2 linked regions of the Nitrosospira lacus genome follow. The protein of the gene in region 1 interacts with the protein of each later gene in a pairwise test. Links are inferred from orthologs where the notes say so. Each region holds a gene or a part of one and is shown on either strand. Other genes may lie near its edges. The genes, in order: recO and ssb.

What was found.
Region 2: the proteins of recO (region 1) and ssb interact in binary tests that used the Escherichia coli proteins (3 or more experiments, as listed by UniProt). The link is inferred for Nitrosospira lacus from one-to-one orthologs.

The regions. Positions count from the first base shown.
Region 1 is NZ_CP021106.3:2,551,812-2,554,918, forward strand. Bases 272-3,051 are described here. They hold recO (DNA repair protein RecO), read left to right. Parts: upstream 272-1,187; coding sequence 1,188-1,916; downstream 1,917-3,051. Other genes in these bases: era (GTPase Era), read left to right, coding at 272-1,166; EBAPG3_RS11580 (transposase), read left to right, coding at 2,191-2,637; EBAPG3_RS11585 (DUF2269 domain-containing protein), read left to right, coding at 2,974-3,051. Outside these bases: rnc (ribonuclease III), read left to right, coding at 1-182; more of era, read left to right, coding at 261-271; more of EBAPG3_RS11585, read left to right, coding at 3,052-3,107. UniProt on the Escherichia coli protein: Involved in DNA repair and RecF pathway recombination.
Region 2 is NZ_CP021106.3:3,119,852-3,123,178, reverse strand. What follows is about bases 263-3,262. They hold ssb (single-stranded DNA-binding protein), read left to right. Parts: upstream 263-1,531; coding sequence 1,532-1,993; downstream 1,994-3,262. Other genes in these bases: cysM (cysteine synthase CysM), read left to right, coding at 2,526-3,262; EBAPG3_RS14270 (ComEA family DNA-binding protein), read left to right, coding at 2,025-2,321; EBAPG3_RS14280 (MFS transporter), read left to right, coding at 263-1,531. Also shown: excinuclease ABC subunit UvrA, read right to left, coding at 1-46; more of EBAPG3_RS14280, read left to right, coding at 173-262; more of cysM, read left to right, coding at 3,263-3,327. UniProt on the Escherichia coli protein: Plays an important role in DNA replication, recombination and repair. Binds to ssDNA and to an array of partner proteins to recruit them to their sites of action during DNA metabolism. Acts as a sliding platform that migrates on DNA via reptation.

The sequences.
Region 1 (3,107 bases):
GACTGGCCCTCCCGCAATATATTGTTGTCGCCGCCACGGGCGAAGCCCACCAGCAACAATTTCAGGTGGAATGCGTGGTTCCGAAACCGTCCCTTCGCACTGCGGGAACAGGCGCCTCTCGCCGCAGCGCCGAGCAGGAAGCAGCCAGGCAAGCTTATGAACAGCTCCAAACACAAAATTAGGCGATTACGGATGAGGCGAATGATCCCTGCTGTATTTCTTGTGACGACCTCGTCATTTTCCACCGGTTGCTCCCAGCGATGACCACCGATCCTGATTATCGTAGCGGCTATGTCGCCATCGTAGGGCGCCCCAATGTCGGCAAATCCACCTTGCTCAATAATTTGGTTGGCCAGAAGGTCAGCATTACTTCAAAAAAATCGCAAACCACCCGCCATCGCATCCATGGCATTTTCACCGATGCGCAATCCCAGTTCATTTTTGTCGATACTCCCGGTTTCCAGACGCAATATACAAATCGTTTGCACAGCACCATGAACCGGGCGGTTATCCAGAGTATGCGGGATGTGGATGTGGTGATACTGGTGATCGAGGCATTGCGTTTCGATGATCGGGACAAGCTTGTGGTAAAGCTCTTGCCTGCCATGGATCGGCCGGACAAGCCGGTAATTCTTGTTGTCAACAAGGTGGATCGCCTTGCCGATAAATCGCGGTTGCTTCCATTCCTTGAAAAAATGGCAAAGGAATACGCATTCGCGGCGATCATACCGGTGAGCGCGGAGAAAGGAACGCAACTCGCGGATTTGATACGAACAGTCCGGTCGTATTTGCCGCAGAATCCGCCATTGTTCGACGAAGGTGAAGTCACCGACCGTAGTGAGCAGTTTATTGCCGCCGAACTGGTTCGAGAAAAGCTGTTTCGCCTGTTGGGAGAAGAAATCCCCTATTCCACCAGCGTCATCATCGATCAATTCACAATGGAGGGTGAATTACGTAAAATTCATGCCTCCATTATTGTGGACAAGACCAATCAAAAAGCGATCGTTATTGGCAAGGATGGAGAGAAACTCAAGCTGATTGCCACACAGGCGCGCAAGGACATGGAACAGAATTTCGGTGGCAAGGTATATCTCAAGGTTTGGGTAAAAGTGAAAAGCGGCTGGGCCGACGATGCGCGGGCATTGAAAAGCCTGGGATATGAGTAATCCCCCACTGCCACTAAAATAATGATTGCGGATACACAACGGCAAGATGCCCAGCCCGCGTTCGTGCTGCATGCTTATCCCTACCGCGAAACCAGCCTCGTGGTGGAAGCTTTCACTCGCGGCTTCGGCAGAGTGCCACTTGTGGCGAAAGGCGCCAAGCGCCCCGGATCCGCACTCAGGGGATTATTGCGGGCGTTTCAGCCTCTGCTGCTGACCTGGGGAGGCAAATCCGAATTACGCACGCTGCACAAGGCGGAATGGCAAGGCGGCCAGATGCCGTTGCAGGGGACGGCTCTGATCTGTGGTTTCTATCTCAACGAACTGCTTGTGCGGTTATTACATCGTCATGATCCCCATGAACAATTATTTGCCTACTATCAGGAAACGTTGGAGGCATTGAGTACCGAGAAGGATTACATTCCCATCCTGCGGCGCTTCGAGCAACGCATGTTGCAAGAATTGGGCTACGCCTTGACGCTCAATCATGACGTCGCATCCGGCAAGCCCACGACGCCGAATGAAGACTATTGTTATGAAATCGAGCGCGGACCGGTGGCCTGGGATGAGAACAATACCGGCCACGGCTTGCAGTTGCGTGGCAAAACCTTGCTGGACATGGAACAAGGGGATTATTCGAACCTTGTGACCCGGCAACAGAGCAAGGCACTGATGCGCTACATACTCAACCACTATCTCGGCGACCAGCCTTTGCACACTCGGCAATTGCTGATAGATCTCCAGCAATTATGACACTCAATGCCAACCTCGCCGACACCGGGCGCAGTACCACCCCGAACGCAACAGTGCAAAAGACCACGGCGGCGGCGAGGTCCACCATTGTCGTCGTCTATCTCACCCTTCCCAGTATTAGCCCAAGCCCGCAAGTCTGTGCTGGAAGCCTTTTTCAAGGCGCATAACCTACGTTCCGCCACGCTCATTGACGCGCGAATCGAAGCGATCAAAGCGTCAAAGCCGTTGACCCAGGACGTTGCCATTATCACGCCGCATCGTTTACTGGCGGCTGGTGCTGGTCAAGCAGATACGCATTACGTTGCAGGCCATTCATCGTTTTGACCAGGGTCTGCCGGACTATGTACTTTTCAATAATTTGCCCGGTGCCGGTCAAGTTCTGGCGCCACGCCTGCTTGCAGCCTTTGGTGAACAGCGTGAACGCTATGCAACTGCCGATGAATTGCAAATGTATTCGGGTATTGCGCCGGTCCTTGAAAGAAGCAGTCAAAAAAGCTGGGTACATTGGCGGTTGCGGTGTCCAAAGTTTGTACGGCAACGTTTGTTGAATGGGCTGCGCAAACCGTTAATAAATCTTTTTGGGCAGGCGCTTTTTACCAGCAGCAGCGGGGAAAAGGCAGCTCTCATCAAGCTGCCTTGCGCGCACTGGCATTCAAATGGATTCGGATCCTTTTCCGTTGCTGGAAAAATCGCACACCTTATGATGAATTCAAGTACCTGAATGCGCTGAAAAAACGCGGCTCACCGTTACTCGCAATACTCGGCGCAGAGAACCCGGAACCAAAATTGCAAAAGTGTAAAAGGGAGAATCCATGTACATTCACGCCTTGACGGATCAACTCTGTCACCCGCACAGAGGATGGAGGGCGTTATGAGGAGATTGGCGCGGAAGCTAGTAGGCTCAGAAAGTAGATTAAGGTGCGGCCTGCAAACTTTGCGGGTCAACACGCCATGACAGGCAAAAAGCGCACTGCAACGTAGTTGGCGGGGCCTGGAATGAGCGGCAAACGGGGAAGCGGAAGATTTATGAGCTGTCATTTACGATTAATATGAGCACATGACTTACTCGCTTCTGAAGCTTGCTCATGTGTTGGGTGCCATATTAATTGGAGGGGGTCTTATCGCTGTTTGGCTTTCGGATCTACGGTCGCGTCAGCTCCGCGAATTGCCTCAGTTCGCAGAAGCTGTTCG
Region 2 (3,327 bases), 570 kb from region 1 along the record:
TTTTGAGGTTGTGCGTGCGCGCACCGCGAATTTTTATGAGTTCCATCGACGCTTCCATTGGTCACCCATGACAACCTTGGGCTATCTGAGTGCCGGTCAAACCTGTTAATATACTCAACTTCTCCGCATTTTCCCAATCTGATTCATGTCCGTCTCATCACCCCCCGAGAAAATGTCGCCGATTGAGTTGCGCGCTACCGCGGGTTTGGCCGGTATCTATGGGTTGCGCATGTTTGGCATGTTTATCATTCTGCCCGTGTTCGCGTTTTATGCCGAGCATTTGCCGGGCGGAAGCAACTATACGCTGGTCGGCATTGCCCTTGGCGCCTATGGGCTGACCCAGGCGATACTGCAAATACCTTTCGGCTGGTTGTCCGACCGGATCGGGCGCAAGCCCGTTATCTACATAGGCTTGATTCTGTTCGCCGCGGGCAGTTTCGTGGCCGCGTCCGCCACGGATATTTATTGGGTAATCTTTGGCCGCATCATTCAAGGCGCGGGGGCGATTTCCGCCGCGGTAATGGCGCTTGCCGCCGATCTCACCCGTGAAGAGCATCGCACCAAAGCGATGGCCACGATTGGCATGACCATCGGTGCCACCTTTGCGCTCTCACTGATTGTCGCGCCGGCACTCAATCGCTTGATTGGCGTCCCTGGAATTTTCGCCATGACCGGAGTACTGGCCCTGTTGGCGATGGCGGTAGTTTATAAGATTATTCCCAATCCATTGATCAGCCGTTTCCATTCCGATACCGAGGCATCATCAGGACGCTTTGGTAACGTGTTGCATAATCCCGAATTGCTACGCCTGGATTTCGGTGTGTTTGCGTTACATGCAGTTCTGATGGCGCTATGGCTGGTGGTGCCGTTGTCATTGCGCAAGTCGGGTCTGGCGGTAGATTCCCACTGGCAGGTATATCTTCCGGTATTGCTCTTTTCCATGGTTCTGATTGTTCCCGCGATCATCTATGCGGAAAAGAAAGCAAAACTCAAACCGGTTTTTGTCATTGCAGTGGCTGTATTGCTGGCAAGCCAGGTATTGCTGGCGTATACGTTCGAATCCCTATGGGGGACGACGGCGGCGCTGCTGGTTTTCTTTGCCGCGTTCAATCTGCTGGAAGCAACCTTGCCCTCGCTTATTTCCAAGATAGCGCCGGTCGGCGCAAAGGGCACAGCCATAGGCGTCTATAGCAGCGTTCAATTTCTCGGCGCATTTACCGGCGCCACCGCTGGCGGCTATTTATTTGAACATCATGGCAGCTCCGCGCTGTTTGCATTTTGCGGCATCCTGCTGGCATTATGGCTGCTGTTTGCCGCCACCATGAAAGCGCCTGCCGCGGTGCGTACCAGAATGTACCATGTGGAGGAAATGGATACGGGCAAGGCCAGCGGGCTATCGCGTCAATTGGCGGCGCTACCCGGTGTGCATGAAGCACTGGTGCTGGCAAGTGAAGGCGTGGCTTACCTGAAAGTGGATATGCGAGGCTTTGACGAAGAAGGAGTTGTTCAACTACTTGGGGGAGAAGCGTAAATGGCATCAGTCAACAAAGTCATACTCATCGGCAATCTCGGTAAAGACCCCGAGACCCGCTACATGCCAAATGGCGACGCGGTGACCAACATCACTTTGGCAACCACGGAAACATGGAAAGACAAAAACGGTGAAAAGCAGGAGAAAACCGAATGGCATCGCGTCACGTTTTACCGCAAACTGGCCGAAATCGCCGGTGAATACCTGAAGAAGGGTCGTCCGGTATATGTCGAAGGACGGCTGGAAACCCGGAAATGGACCGACAAGTCAGGTGCCGAACGCTATACCACCGAGATCATCGCCAGCGACATGAAAATGCTGGGCAGCAAACCGGGAAGCGGCAGCTACGAGGGGGGTGATAGGGACGAGAGCAGTTTCGCGCCGAGTACCTCCGGCAGCAATAAACCTGCCCCAAGAAGCAGCACGGGGTTCGATGACATGGATGACGATATTCCGTTTTGATGGCTGCAATCGCGCGCAGTGTAATAGGGTTATGAAAAAACTGTTGTTTCTTATTGTCATGTTGTTCGCGCTTGCCGGTCCGGTCTACGCGGCTGTCAACATCAATACCGCTACTCAGGGGGAGCTGGAAACCCTTCAGGGAATCGGTCCGGCCAAAGCCAAGGCTATCGTCGATTATCGTAAGAAGAATGGTCCCTTCAAATTGCCGGGCGATCTGGAAAAGGTCAATGGCATTGGTCCCGCCACCATGAAGAAACTACGTAAGGATATTACGGTGGGCGGCGGCACCACGGCCAAGACGGAAAATAAACCAGCTGTCAGGCAATAAAAACCTGGCATTGTCAGGATGGGGGAGGTGGTACGCCATAACCCGTCAATTGCCAATGGGTTGTGCTTTCTCCACCCATCCCGTCACAAACGAGTAATTCGACGATGTTCTTGGCAGCCACCCTTGTGCGTTTTGTAATGGGTCTTCTAGCGGCGCGTATGCGATAATCCGGCACGATCTTTACGAATTCTCTGCGAATTGGATATGTACAAAACCATAGAAGATTTTATCGGTAACACGCCCCTGGTAAAACTTAAACGTTTGCCCGGGAAAACCAGTAACGTCATTCTCGCCAAGCTGGAAGGCAACAATCCCGCAGGCTCGGTGAAAGATCGTCCAGCGTTATCGATGATCAGGCATGCGCAGGCGCGTGGGGAGATCAGGCCCGGAGATACGCTGATAGAAGCCACCAGCGGCAACACCGGCATTGCTTTGGCGATGGCGGCGGCGATCATGGGTTATCCCCTGATACTGGTGATGCCGGAGCACCTGAGCGTGGAGCGGCGGCAATCCATGAAGGCATTCGGGGCGGAAATCATATTGACCTCGAAAGAGGGCAGCATGGAAGAAGCACGGGATGTGGCTGAGCGAATGCGTGACGAGGGGCGCGGAATCATCCTGGATCAGTTTGCCAATCCCGATAATCCAAGAGCACACTACGAAGGGACCGCTCCCGAGATCTGGCGCGATACCGGAGGGCAAATTACTCATCTGGTGAGCAGCATGGGGACCACCGGTACGATTATGGGTTGCTCCGAATATTTCAAGGAAAAGAATCCGGAGATTCAGATCATCGGCGTACAGCCGGAAGACGGTGCGCAGATTCCGGGTATCCGCAAATGGCCGGAAGCCTACTTGCCAAGAATCTATGATGCCAGCCGGGTGGATTGCATTATCCTGGTTTCCCAGGCCGAAGCCGAGGATATGACTCGGCGGCTGGCGCGCGAGGAAGGGATTTTTGCCGGAATTTCGTCGGGAGGTGCTTTGGCGGCGGCACTCAAGATTT